One region of the Micromonospora sp. NPDC048040 genome, then DNA from elsewhere that is predicted to be linked to it. Evidence: predicted binding sites of a transcription regulator. Region 1 holds the regulator's gene; the other holds the start of a gene.
What was found. The regulator HrcA, encoded in region 1, represses chaperone genes, less so after heat shock. The targets are predictions, from matches to a motif close to GGTTNGCACNCTCNNNNNGAGNGTGCNAACC.
Positions count from the first base shown of each region.

Region 2: groL (chaperonin GroEL) is a predicted target of HrcA. The motif match lies at 4,745-4,775, and genes of this name have one in related genera.

Region 1 is NZ_JBVJGT010000021.1:34,079-41,043, forward strand. Features, by position in the region: gene ACZ6O2_RS20560 (serine hydrolase domain-containing protein) at 1-973, opposite strand, end outside; gene ACZ6O2_RS20565 (histidine triad nucleotide-binding protein) at 970-1,329, opposite strand; gene ACZ6O2_RS20570 (SDR family NAD(P)-dependent oxidoreductase) at 1,424-2,185, shown strand; gene ACZ6O2_RS20575 (16S rRNA (uracil(1498)-N(3))-methyltransferase) at 2,189-2,923, opposite strand; gene dnaJ (molecular chaperone DnaJ) at 3,020-4,165, opposite strand; gene hrcA (heat-inducible transcriptional repressor HrcA) at 4,239-5,261, opposite strand; gene ACZ6O2_RS20590 (DUF4870 domain-containing protein) at 5,507-6,187, shown strand; gene hemW (radical SAM family heme chaperone HemW) at 6,283-6,965, opposite strand, start outside.
Region 2 is NZ_JBVJGT010000005.1:87,142-94,106, forward strand. Features, by position in the region: gene ACZ6O2_RS08410 (GNAT family N-acetyltransferase) at 1-409, shown strand, start outside; gene paaN (phenylacetic acid degradation protein PaaN) at 462-2,135, shown strand; gene ACZ6O2_RS08420 (GNAT family N-acetyltransferase) at 2,183-2,728, opposite strand; gene ACZ6O2_RS08425 (cold-shock protein) at 2,936-3,139, shown strand; gene ACZ6O2_RS08430 (hypothetical protein) at 3,633-4,697, shown strand; gene groL (chaperonin GroEL) at 4,973-6,595, shown strand; gene ACZ6O2_RS08440 (hypothetical protein) at 6,655-6,852, opposite strand; gene ACZ6O2_RS08445 (GNAT family N-acetyltransferase) at 6,945-6,965, opposite strand, start outside.

The sequences.
Region 1 (6,965 bases):
TGCCGGAGGAGCCGAGCACGGCGACGCCCATCGCGCCCGGAGTCCCCTCGCCGCCGCGCCGGCCGTAGACGCCGGCCAGGAAGCCGGGCATCGCGCCGTCGTGCCCGACGTGCATGATCCGCTTGCCCTGCGGCACAAGGATCAGCCCCAGCCCGAAGCCGCCGGACCAGAGCGTCTCGTCGGTGACCGTCGCCGGCCAGCGCATCTCGTCGAGCGTGGCCGGGGCGAGCACCGCGCCCGCCGGGTCCAGCGCCGCCGGGTCGGCGAGGAAGGCCGCCCAGCGGGCCATGTCGGTGGCGGTGCTCCAGAGCTGGGCCGCCGGCCCCACCGCGCCGAAGTCCGTGGGCGGCTCCGGGTGCGCCTCGTCGGAGTACGCGTCGACCAGGAAACCGGTCGCGGCGTGCGGGCCCGGCGTCACCGAGGTGTCGGCCAGCCCCAGCGGGGTCAGCACCCGCTCGGCGAGCACCTCCGCCCAGGTGCCGCCCCGCAGGTGGCCGACGAGCCGGCCGAGCAGCGCCATGCCGAGGTTGGAGTAGTGGTAGCGGCGGCCCGGCGGCAGCACCCGCTCGGCCCGGGCGAGGTCCGCGACCAACTCGTCGACGTCGGGCGCGCGCAAGCTGTCCCAGACGTCGCCGTACGGCTCCCGTTGCAGACCGGCGGTGTGCGACAGCAGCCGGCGCACGGTCAGCTCGCCGTGGGCCGGCAGGTCCAGGTGGCGGCCCAGCGGGTCGTCCAGGTCGAGCAGGCCGTCGTCGCGGCACTGGAGCGTCAGCACGGCGGTGAACGTCTTCGTGACCGAGCCGATCCGGAACCGCGTGCCCGGCCCCAGCTCGGTGTCGTTGCCGGTGCCGCCGGCCGTGCACGTCCACAGCGGGCGGTCGGCCCGGTGCAGGGCCGCCGAGACCGCCGGCACCCGGGCCTGCGCCTGGACCGTGCGCACCAGCCGGGCCAGGCGGTCGTCGACCGCCGTCACGCGAGGTCCCGGGCCAGCATCGGGCCCAGCGGCGCCCCGCCGAGCACGTGCGCGTGCACGTGGAAGACCTCCTGGCCGCCGTACGCGCCGGTGTTGAACATCAGCCGGAAGCCGTCGCCGAGCAGCCCCTCGTCCTCGGCCACCGCGGCGGCCGTGGCGAGCACCTCGCCGGCCAGCGCCGGGTCGCCCTGGGCGAGCGTCGCCACGTCGGCGTAGTGCTCCTTCGGGATGACCAGCACGTGCACCGGCGCCTTCGGGCCGATGTCGCGGAAGGCGAGCGTGGTGGCGGTTTCCCGCACGACGGTGGCCGGGATCTCCCCGGCGACGATGCGGCAGAACAGGCAGTCGGTTCCCATCGGGGCAGTGTAAGGAAGGCCCCCTGCCCACGCCCGCCGTGGACGAGGGGGCCCGTCAGCACGACGGACGGGGCGGCGCGGCATGATGGCCGGCGTGACTTCACGGGCGGTACTGGTGACGGGGGCCTCGGGCGGCATCGGGCGGGCGGTGGCGACGGCGTTCGCGGCGAGCGGGGACCGGGTGGCGATCCACCACCGCGACTCGGCGGAGGCGGCCGGGCGGCTGCGCGCCGAACTGCCCGGCGAGGGGCACGTGGTGGTCCGCGCCGACCTGACCGACCCGGACGCCGTACGGGCCATGGTGGACGAGGCGGCCGGCCTGCTGGACGGGCTGGACGTGCTGGTCAACAACGCCGGGGTGTACGGCGACCGGAACGCCCCGCACCCGGTCTTCGGCGCCTCCTACGCGCAGTGGCGCGCGCAGTGGCGGCAGGTGCTGGAGACCAACCTGACCGGCGCGGGCAACGTCATCTGGTGCGCCGCCCAGCACATGCGCGACCGGGGCGGCCGGATCGTCAACGTCTCCTCCCGGGGCGCCTTCCGGGGCGAGCCGGAGCAGCCGGCGTACGGGGCGAGCAAGGCGGGGCTGAACGCGCTGGGGCAGTCGCTGGCGGTGGCCCTGGCCCCGTACGGCATCACCGTCGCCACGGTGGCCCCGGGCTTCGTGGAGACCGAAATGACCACGGAGCACCTGCGCGGGGAGCGGGGCGCCGCCATCCGGGCGCAGAGCCCGTTCAACCGGGTGGCCCGCCCCGAGGAGATCGCCGCCGCCGTGCACTGGCTCGCCTCCCCGCAGTCGGAGTGGGCCTCCGGCACCATCGTCGACCTGAACGGCGCCTCCTACCTGCGCAGCTGAGCGTCACCAGCGGGCGAGGCGGGTGGCGAGCACCGCGAGGGCGGCCACGCCGGCCGTCGAGGTGCGCAGCACCGACGGGCCCAGGCGGACGGCGCGGGCCCCGGCCCCGGTGAAGGTGTCCAGCTCGCTGTCGGCGATCCCGCCCTCCGGCCCGACGACCAGCACGATCTCGCCCGTGGCGGGCAGCTCGGCGGTGGTCAGCCGCTCCTGCGCCTCCTCGTGCAGCACGAACGCCGCGGCGGCCCCGCCGATGCGGCGCGCGACCCGGGCGGTGGACTCGTCCGGCGTCCCCGCCACCACGGGCAGCCAGGCGCGGCGGGCCTGCTTGGCCGCCTCCCGGGCGGTCGCCGCCCACTTCTCCCGCGCCCGTACGCCCCGGTCGCCGCGCCACTGGGTGACCGAGCGGGCCGCCGCCCAGGGCACGATCTCGTCCACCCCGACCTCGGTCATCGCCTGCACGGCCAGCTCGCCCCGGTCGCCCTTGGCGATGCCCTGCACCACCACCAGGCGCGGGACGGAGGCGTCGACGTACCCCCGGGAGGTGATCTCCAGGTCGAGGGAGCCGCGGCCGACGGCGGTGACCACGGCGGCGGCGGTGCCGCCCCGCCCGTCGGCGAGCAGCAGTTCCTCGCCGACGCGGAGCCGCTGCACGGTGGCGGCGTGATGCCCCTCGGGGCCGTCGAGGGTCAGCCGGCCGGCGGTGGGCAGCGACTCGACCAGGAACAGCGGCGCGGACACGACGATCAGGCTAGCCGCCCCGGCGACCGCCGGGGCGGCGAGGGCGGCGGAGCCGACCGGGCCGCCGCGGAGCGCGGCGGCCCGGGGGCGTGGGCGTCAGGCGTGGCCGTTGAAGGCGTCGCGCATCCGGGAGAAGAAGCCGCCCTGCTTGGTCAGCTCGGCGACCTCCTCGCCCCGGGTCTTGGCGAAGTCGCGCAGCATCCGCTCCTGGTCGGCGTCGAGCTTCGTCGGGGTGCGCACGTCGAGGTGGACGTAGAGGTCGCCCCGGCCGGTGCCGCGCAGGTGCGGCACGCCTCGGGCGCGCAGCCGCAGCGTGCTGCCCGGCTGGGTGCCGGCCTTGACGTCGACCGTCTCCTCGCTGTCCAGCGTCTTGATGGTCAGCCGGGTGCCGAGGGCGGCGGCGGTCATCGGCACGGTGACCCGGCAGTGCAGGTCGTCGCCCTTGCGGGAGTAGACGTCGTGCGGCCGCTCGTGGATCTCGACGTAGAGGTCGCCGGCGGTGCCGCCGCCCGGGCCGACCTCGCCCTGCTGGGCCAGCCGGATGCGCATGCCGTCCTCGACCCCGGCGGGGATCTTGACGGTCAGCGAACGCCGGGTGCGGACGCGGCCGTCGCCGGCGCACGTCGGGCAGGGGTGCGGGATGGTGGTGCCGCAGCCCTGGCAGACGGTGCACGGGCGGGCGGAGACCACCTGACCGAGGAAGGTGCGCTGCACCGACTGCACCTCGCCACGGCCGCCGCACGCCTCGCAGGTGGCCAGGTGGGTGCCGGCCGCGGTGCCGGCGCCGGAGCAGGTGGTGCAGAGCACGGCGGTGTCGACGGTGATCGGCGCCTCGACGCCGAACGCGGTCTCGTTCAGGTCCAGCTCCAGCCGCAGGATCGCGTCGGCGCCCGGCCGGGTCCGCGGTCGCGGGCCCCGCGACCCGCCGGCCGCGCCACCGAAGAACGCGTCCATGATGTCCTGGAAGCCGACGAACGGGCCGGCGCCGCCGGGACCGCCCGGACCGCCCGCGCCCCCGCCGCCGGGGGCGAGCGGGTCGCCGCCCAGGTCGACGATCTGCCGTTTCCGGTCGTCCGAGAGGACCTCGTACGCGGCGTTGATGTCCTTGAACTTCTCCTGTGCCTCCGGGTCCGGATTGACGTCCGGGTGGAACTGCCGCGCCAGCTTCCGGTAGGCGCGCTTGATCTCGTCGTCGGAGGCTTCCCGGCTCACCCCGAGAATGCCGTAGTAGTCCCTGGCCACTGCGTTCCGTGTCCTCATGTTCGTCTCGCGTTGCGCCGGTCGTCGGCCGGAGCCGGCCGTCGGCCCTGACTGGTCAGTTCTGGGCCAGCAGCTCGCCCACGTAGCGTGCCACGGCCCTCACCGTGGCGATGGTGCCGGGGTAGTCCATCCGGGTCGGCCCGAGCACGCCGAGCCCGCCCACGATCGTCGCGCCCGGCCCGTAGCCGGTGCTGACCACCGAGGCGGCGCGCAGGTTGTCGATCTCGTTCTCGTCGCCGATCAGCACCCGGGTCGTGCTCGGCTCCGCCTCACCGATGAGCTTGAGCAGCACGACCTCCTCCTCCAGCGCCTCCAGGATGGGGCGCAGCGAGCCCTGGAAGTCGAGCAGGCCGCCGCGGGTGAGGTTGGCCGTGCCGGCCAACGCGATCCGCTCCTCGTGCCGCTCGACCAGCGTCTCCAGCAGCACGGTGGAGAGGGTGGTCATGGCCGGCCGCAGGTGCGGCACCGACTCGTCGACCAGCGCCTGCACCAGCGGCGGGGTCTCGGACAGCCGGGTGCCGACCAGCTTCTCGTTGACCAGCCGACGCAGGTCCGTGACGTCGTCGGCGGGGATCGGCCCGGGCAGCTCGACCAGCCGCTGCTCGACCCGGCCGGTGTCGGCGATCATGACCAGCATCAGCCGGGTCGTGGAGATCGGCACCAGCTCCAGGTGGCGGACGGAGGAGCGGGCCAGGCTCGGGTACTGCACCACGGCGACCTGCCGGGTCAGCTGCGCCAGCAGTCGTACGGTGCGGTGCACCACGTCGTCGAGGTCGACCGCGCCGACCAGGAAGCGCTCGATCGCGCGGCGCTCGGCCGGGCTGAGCGGCTTGACCCGGGACAGCCGGTCCACGAAGAGCCGGTAGCCGCGGTCGGTGGGCACCCGGCCGGCGCTGGTGTGCGGCTGGCGGATGTAGCCCTCCTCCTCCAGCACGGCCATGTCGTTGCGGACGGTCGCCGGGGAGACCCCGAGCTGGTGCCGCTCGACCAGCGACTTGCTGCCGACGGGCTCCTGCGTGGCGACGTAGTCCTCGACGATCGCGCGCAGCACGGCGAGCTTGCGGTCGTCGAGACCCATCGTTCCCCACCTCCTGTCGCACGTCGGACCCCCCGCGCCCCGAGGGGCGGGCGGGTTGCTGGCACTCGCTACGGACGAGTGCCAGTCTACGTCGGCGCGCCCGCCGACGCGATGATCAACCTGGGACGGCGATCCGACCGGCGCCACACGGCCCGCGAAGGCGGCGGCGCCAGAGCCGATCATCCGGACATCCCGGTCGGAGTCGCTCTGGTGCGACCTTGCCCGCGGCCCCTACCGTGACGTCCATGACTGAACCACCTCGCCCTCCCGGAGCGGGGGACCCCGGCGACCGGCCGGACCCGGCCGCTCCGTCGGGGGTTCCCGGGCCGGCCGGCTCCGACGAACCCACCGCACCACTGTCCGGGGCACCGGGCCCGGGCGGCTATCCCCCGCCCGGCGGCTATCCGCCGCCCACCGGTGACCAACCGCCGTCGGGCGGCTACCCTCCGCCGGGTGGCTACCCGCCGCCCGGGGGCTATCCCCCGCCGGGCGGCTATCCCCCGCCGGGCGGCTACCCCCCGCCGGGGGCCGGCTATCCGACCGGCGGCGGCTACGGCGCGCCCACCGGCGGCTACACCAACAACGAGGACAAGAACTGGGCCCTGATCGCCCACTTCGGCGGCGCGGCCGGGGTGATCGTCGGCGGCGGCCTGCTCGGCTGGGTCGCGCCGCTCATCGCGTTGATGGCCCGGGGGCAACAGTCGCCGACCGTCCGGGCGCACGCCGTCGCGGCGCTGAACTTCCAGATCACCTGGGCGATCGTGGGCGTGCTGAGCTGGGTGCTCACCCTGATCACCTGCGGGATCCTGTTCTTCGTCCCGATGCTCGTCTGGCTGGTGCCGCTGATCTTCGGGATCGTCGCCGGGGTCAAGGCCAACGAGGGCCTGCTCTACCGCTACCCGATGGCCTACAGCTTCACCAGGTGAGCCGGGCCGGCCGCTCCCCCGGCCGGGCCCGGCCACGCGCCGCCACACGGCGGGGCCTCCCCGCCCGCGCCACCGCACGGCGGGGCCTCCGCGCCTCAGGGCAGCAGGTCGCGGACGACCGCGTCGGCGAGCAGCCGCCCCCGCAGGGTAAGCACGGCCCGGCCCGCCGCGTGGTCGGGGCCGGCCAGCAGGCCGTCGGCGAGCGCCCGCTCGGCGCCGGCCCGGCCGGCGGCGTCCAGGGCGTCCAGCGGCAGCCCGGAGGCGAGCCGCAGCCGGAGCATGACGTCCTCCATGTGCGCCTCGTCGGCGGTGAGCACCTCCCGGGCCAGGCCGGGCGACTCGCCGCCGGCCAGCCGCTTCGCGTACGTCGTGGGATGCTTCACGTTCCACCAGCGCACGCCGCCGACGTGGCTGTGCGCCCCCGGGCCGAGTCCCCACCAGTCGGCGCCGGTCCAGTAGAGCAGGTTGTGCCGGCACCGGGCCGCGTCGCCGCGGGCCCAGTTCGACACCTCGTACCAGGAGAAACCGGCCGCGTCGAGGGCGGCCTCCGCGGCCAGGTAGCGGTCCGCGGCGACGTCGTCGGAGGGGTACGCCAGCTCGCCGCGCCGCATCCGGGCGGCGAGCCGGGTGCCGTCCTCCACGATCAGGGCGTACGCGCTGACGTGGTCCACCCCGGCGGCGACGACCTGGTCGAGGGAGGCGGCGAAGTCGTCCTCGCTCTCCCCCGGCGTGCCGTAGATGAGGTCGAGGTTGACGTGCGCGAACCCGGCGTCGCGGG
Region 2 (6,965 bases), on a different contig from region 1:
GATGGCCGACGCGCCCCTCGGCGACGTGGAGTGGGAGCCCGAGCGGATCGACGTCGAACGGGTCCGCGGCATCGAGCGGGCGCTGGAGGCGCGGGGGCGGCGGCGCTACCACACGGCGGTGCGCCACGAGGCGTCCGGCCGGGTGGCCGCCTGGACCCTGCTCGACGTGGGCCCCTCCGCCGACTGGCACGCGTTCCAGCAGATCACCATCGTCGACCCCGCTCACCGGGGGCACCGGCTCGGCCTGCTCGTCAAGATCGAGAACCTGCGGCACCTGCTCGCCCACGAGCCGGCGGTGCGCGCGATCGACACCTTCAACGCGGCCGAGAACAGCTACATGATCACGATCAACGAGCAGCTCGGCTTCCGCCGGGTCGACGGCTGGACCGACTGGCAGCTCACGATCTGAGTTGTGACACGGCCCTACTGATCCTGGGGCTTCCTGTTGCATGATGGCGGGCATGACGGAGACCCCGCACCCCCTGTACGACAGGCACGCCGACACCCTGACCCGTGCGCTGACCGCGATCACGGAGCGCGGGTACTGGTCCGCCTACCCCGAGTCGCCCAGCCCACGGGTCTACGGCGAGACCTCCGCCGCCGACGGCAAGGCCGCCTTCGAGGCGTACCTCGGCGGCGACTTCCCCCTCGACCAGCCGGGCGCCGGCGACCGGGTCGCCACCGAGACCAGCCCGTTCGGCGTCGAGCTGGGCGTCCGCTACCCGCACGCCGGGGCCGACGAGCTGGTCGCCGCCGCCTCCGCCGCCCTGCCGAGCTGGCGTGACGCCGGCCCGCAGACCCGGGTGGGCGTCTGCCTGGAGATCCTCGACCGGCTGCACAAGCACATCTTCGAGCTGGCCAACGCGGTGCAGTTCACCAGCGGCCAGGCGTTCGTGATGGCCTTCCAGGCCGGCGGCGCGCACGCGCTGGACCGCGCGCTGGAGGCGGTCGCCTACGCGTACGCGGAGATGACCCGGCACCCGGGGACGGCGGGCTGGGAGAAGGCCGCCGGCAAGGGCGACCCGCTGCGGATGACCAAGACCTTCCACGTGGTGCCCCGCGGCGTGGCGCTGGTGATCGGCTGCAACACCTTCCCGACCTGGAACTCGTACCCGGGGCTGTTCGCCTCGCTGGTCACCGGCAACCCGGTGGTCGTCAAGCCGCACCCGCGCGCGGTGCTGCCGCTGGCCATCACCGTCCGGTACGCCCGGGAGGTGCTCGCCGAGGCCGGCTTCGACCCGAACCTGGTGCTGCTCGCCCCCGAGGCCCCCGGCGAGAAGCTCGCCTCCACGCTGGCCCTGCACCCGGCTGTGAAGATCGTCGACTTCACGGGTTCCACCGAGTACGGCGACTGGCTGGAGGCCAACGCCCGGCAGGCGGCGGTCTACACCGAGAAGGCCGGCCTGAACACGGTGGTGGTCGACTCCACCGACGACTTCGCCGGGATGTGCCGCAACCTCGGCTTCACGCTGACCCTCTACAGCGGCCAGATGTGCACCACCTCGCAGAACGTCCTCATCCCCGCCGGGGGGATCGCCACCGACCAGGGGCACAAGAGCTTCGACGAGGTGGCCGGCGGGATCGCCGCCGCGATCGGCAAGCTCACCGCCGACCCGGCGCGCGGGGTGGAGCTCACCGGCGCGATCGTCAACGACGGGGTGCTGGAGCGCCTCGACGAGGTCACCAAGGTCGGCGAGACGGTGCTGGAGTCGCGTACGGTCGAGCACCCGGCCTTCCCCGGCGCGGTGGTCCGCACCCCGACGCTGGTCAAGCTGGCGGCCGACGACACGGCGACCTACTCGAAGGAGTGGTTCGGGCCGATCTCGTTCGCCATCGCGACCGACTCGACGGCGCACAGCCTGGAGATCCTGCGGTCGACGGTCGGCGAGAAGGGCGCGCTCACCGCGGCGGTCTACTCCACCGACGAGGCGGTCCTCGACGCGGCCGAGGCGGCGGCGATCGAGGTCGGGGTGCACCTGTCCTGCAACCTGACCGGCGGGGTCTTCGTGAACCAGTCGGCGGCCTTCTCCGACTTCCACGGCAGCGGCGCGAACGCGGCGGCCAACTCCGCGCTCACCGACGGCGCCTACGTGGCCAACCGGTTCCGCATCGTGCAGTCCCGCCGGCACGCCTGAGTCGCGGTTGGGTTTCCGGGGCGGCCCGCCCCGGAAACCCAGCCGTGTCAGGCGGCGCGGCGCATCTGGAGTTCGGTGAGCGCCGGCACGGTGGGGTGCGGCACGCGCACGCCGGTGTCGACGAAGCCCAGCCGCCGGTAGGCGCGGTAGGCCCGGTCGTTGCCGACCACCACCTCCAGCATCAGCTCGGGCCGGCCGCACTTCCGGGACCAGGCGGCCACCGCCTCGACCAGCTCGCCGAGCAGGCCGGTGCCGCGCCAGGACGGGGTGACGTAGACGGCGTAGACGACGGTCAGCCCGGGCTCCTCCGGGGTCACCGTGCCCCCGGCGTGCCCGACCAGCCGGCCGCCCGGGTCCGCGACGAACTGCGCGGTGTCCGCGCCGGCCGACACGTACGCGATCCGGGCCGCGTAGTCGGCGTGCGGCCGGGCCGCCGCGTTGGCGAGGGTCTCCAGGAAGGCCAGCGGCGCGTCGGCGAGCATCTCCAGCCGCAGCGCCCGCATCCGGGCGGCGTCCTCGGGCCGGACCCGCCGGATCTCCGCGCGCCGGGTGCCCGCCGACCCCCGCCCCGGCCCGTCCGGCGTCCTCGTCATGCCGAATGCCTACCACAGCGACGGATGACGATGCCCCTCGATCGGAATATGCCCGATTTGGGGTCGTGCGCCGTCGTCACGCCTCGTGTAGCGTGCGATTTCGGTCACCGATTTCAGCGGCCTCCCCGACCGCGGTTCGGTGGTCCTCCGGTGCCGGTCCGCCGGTCTCCGGGTTGTGGAACGCCGTGCAGAGTGAGGAAGTGGACCGTGGCACAGGGCACCGTTAAGTGGTTCAACGCCGAAAAGGGCTACGGCTTCATCGCCGTCGACGGCGGGCAGGACGTCTTCGTCCACTTCTCCGCGATCGAGATGGACGGCTACAAGGCGCTGGACGACGGCCAGCGGGTGGAGTTCGAGATCGCCCAGGGCCAGAAGGGGCCCCAGGCCGAGCGCGTACGCGTCATCGCCTGACCCCGTCCGCCACGGACCGGGCCCTTCCGCCGCCGACCGCCCCGCGCGGCGGCTCCAACGACATACGTCGATCTGCGTGGGTCGCCTCGGTGCGCCTGCGGGCCGCTCCGGCGGGTGAGCCGGTCGGGTGACCCGCTTCGACACCTGGGTTCGGCGGGCGGGATGGTGGCGTGTGGTGGGCGCTGTCGAGCTGCCCCGCTTGTAGGACCACCCCGTCTCTGTAGGAGCATGCCTCGCATCCGGCTCGGCCGCCTGCGAGGCATGGCGTGCCCCATCTGTGAGGGCAGCTCGACAGGGGCCGGGCAGCGGCACCGGTGGGGCCGGGTTCCGGGGTGTGACCCGCGGCATCGTTGGGCGGAACCCTGGCCGGGGCGGGCCGTGGTCGTGGTTCGTGGTCGTGGTTCGTGGTTCGTGGCGTGGCACCCCGGACTGCGGTTACGGGCGCCAGGCAGGGAGGATCGTGAGCCGGTTCAGCCGTCGCTGAGGAGGGTTCATGTCCGACCAGCCACCCCAGGCCACGCCACCGTCGGGGGATCCGGACCCCGCCACGGCCGGCGATGCGAGCGCGCCGCAGCCGCAGGGGTGGGTCTTCCCGCCCACCGGCGGGTTCCCGGCCGGCTCCGGCCCGTACGGCGGGCAGCCGTGGTATCCGGGCGCGCCGGTCGTGTACCCGGGGCAGCCGGTCCACGGGTGGTACCCGCCCGGCCACGGCCTCGACCCGGCCGACCCGCTGGTCACCCCGCCGGGCGGAGGCGTGAGCGGCTGGTTCGACCGGTGCGTCGGCGCGGTGCGCCGGGGCTGGAAGCCGCTGCTGCCGATCCTGCTGCTCACCCAGGTGCTGCCGGCCGTGGTGCTGTCGGTGCTCGCGCTGCTGGTCGACCCGTCGGCCCGGTGGAACGAGTCGATGGCCGACGACCCGGCCGCGCTGCCCGACACCTTCCTGGCCGACCTGGGCACCATGATGGCCGTGCTGATCGGCGGCGCCCTGGTCTTCGGCCTGGTGCAGAGCCTCGGCTGGGCCGCCGGCACCTGGGTGGTCGCCCGGCAGGCGGCCGGCCAGCCGGTGACCGTCGGCGCCGCGCTGGGCTACGGCCTGCGCCGGGCGCCGGGCCTCTGGGGTTGGACCCTGCTGATGAGCGTGATCATTGGGCTCGGGGTGTGCTTCTGCGTCATCCCCGGCATCTACTTCGCCTTCGCGCTGAGCATGGCCGGCCCGGTCTACCTCTTCGAGCGGCAGCACCCGATCGGCCGCTCGTACCGGATGTTCCACGACCGGCTGGGCCTGCTGCTCGGCCGGGTGGCGCTCGTCGCGGCGGCGGTGATCGTCGGGGGCGGGGCGGCCGGCCTGGTGGAGGGCATCGGCTCGCTGCCGTTCGGCGTCACCCCGCTGGAGTCGCCGGGCACGGCGGTGGGCGCGATCGCGGTGGCGGTGCTCGGCGGCGTGCTGGGCCTGCCCGCCCACCTCGCCCAGCTGGTCGGCCTGGTCGCCACGTACGCCGAGCAGCGCGCCCACGAGGGGCCGGTGGACAGCGCGCGGCTGGCCGGTGAACTCGGCTGAGCGGGGCGGGTGTGCTTGCACTCGGCAGGGGAGAGTGCTAAACAAGTCATTGGCACTCGCATACCGTGAGTGCCAATGGTCGGGGCGGTAGGGCCACGGCCGCACGGGCGTCCACACGCCGGTGCGGCACATGGCCGGTCGTCGCGGGCTATCCGGCCCGGCCGAGGAGACGTCGTCGTCGCCAGGTGGCGACGTCCCCAAGGTGCGTACACCAGGCGGCCCATCCGGGACACAACCTCCGGGTGGCCCGTGAGTGTCCAGGAGGACAACGCCGTATGGCCAAGATGATCGCGTTCGACGAAGAGGCGCGCCGGGGCCTCGAGCGGGGCATGAACCAGCTCGCCGACGCCGTGAAGGTGACCCTCGGCCCCAAGGGCCGCAACGTCGTGCTCGAGAAGAAGTGGGGTGCCCCCACCATCACCAACGATGGTGTGAGCATCGCCAAGGAGATCGAGCTCGAGGACCCCTACGAGAAGATCGGCGCCGAGCTGGTCAAGGAGGTCGCCAAGAAGACCGACGACGTGGCCGGTGACGGCACGACGACGGCGACCGTCCTGGCCCAGGCCCTCGTCCGCGAGGGTCTGCGCAACGTGGCCGCCGGTGCCAACCCGATGGCCCTGAAGCGGGGCATCGAGGCTGCCGTGGCCAGCGTCTCGGAGGAGCTGTCCAAGCTCGCCAAGGACGTCGAGACCAAGGAGCAGATCGCCTCCACCGCCTCCATCTCCGCCGGTGACAGCACCGTCGGCGAGATCATCGCCGAGGCGATGGACAAGGTCGGCAAGGAAGGCGTCATCACCGTCGAGGAGAGCAACACCTTCGGCCTGGAGCTGGAGCTCACCGAGGGTATGCGCTTCGACAAGGGCTACATCTCGGCCTACTTCATGACCGACCCGGAGCGCATGGAGGCCGTCTTCGACGACCCCTACCTCCTGATCGTCAACAGCAAGATCTCGTCGGTCAAGGACCTGCTCCCGATCCTCGAGAAGGTCATGCAGTCGGGCAAGCCGCTGCTGATCATCGCCGAGGACATCGAGGGCGAGGCCCTGGCCACCCTGGTCGTCAACAAGGTCCGGGGCACCTTCAAGTCGGTCGCCGTCAAGGCGCCGGGCTTCGGTGACCGCCGCAAGGCCATGCTGGCCGACATCGCCATCCTCACCGGTGGCCAGGTCATCAGCGAGGAGGTCGGCCTCAAGCTGGACGCCGTCGGCCTCGACATGCTGGGCCGCGCCCGCAAGGTCGTGGTGACCAAGGACGAGACCACCATCGTCGACGGTGCCGGCGACGCCGAGCAGATCCAGGGCCGGGTCAACCAGATCCGGGCCGAGATCGACAAGAGCGACTCCGACTACGACCGCGAGAAGCTGCAGGAGCGGCTGGCCAAGCTGGCCGGCGGCGTCGCGGTGATCAAGGTCGGCGCGGCCACCGAGGTCGAGCTGAAGGAGCGCAAGCACCGCATCGAGGACGCCGTCCGCAACGCGAAGGCCGCCGTCGAGGAGGGCATCGTCCCGGGTGGTGGCGTCGCGCTGGTGCAGGCCGGCAAGACCGCCTTCGACAAGCTGGACCTGACCGGCGACGAGGCGACCGGCGCGCAGATCGTCAAGATCGCGCTGGACGCCCCGCTGCGGCAGATCGCCGTCAACGCCGGCCTCGAGGGCGGCGTGGTCGTCGAGCACGTCCGCAACATCGAGCCGGGTCACGGCCTCAACGCCGCCAACGGCGAGTACGTCGACCTGCTGGCCGCGGGCATCATCGACCCGGCCAAGGTGACCCGTTCGGCGCTGCAGAACGCCTCGTCGATCGCGGCGCTCTTCCTCACCACCGAGGCCGTCGTGGCGGACAAGCCGGAGAAGGCCCCGGCCGCCCCGGCTGGTCCGGGTGGCGGGGACATGGACTTCTGAGTCCAGTTCCACGTACGCCGGAAGGGGCGGGCCGCGTCAGCGGTCCGCCCCTTCCGCCGTCAGGTCGGCAGTGGCCGTTGGTTGCGTCTCTTCTGCGCCCGGCCGTACGGCTGCGGGATCTGGACCGGCTCGTCGACCAGCGTCACCGGCTCGTCGGTCGGCTCGTCGGCGCCGCTCATCTCCGCCTGCTGCTCGGCGTCGCCGTAGTCGAGCCGGTCGAACGGCAACGGGCCGGGGCGTTCGTCGTCCGTGGTCATGGCTGCCTCCTCTACCGAAACGGTAGGGGGCGTCGATCAAAGATGGGGGCGAATGGGGTTATCGATGTCTATATCCCCTTCGCCCCCTTCTGTCACTCCCCGAGCGTCCTGCG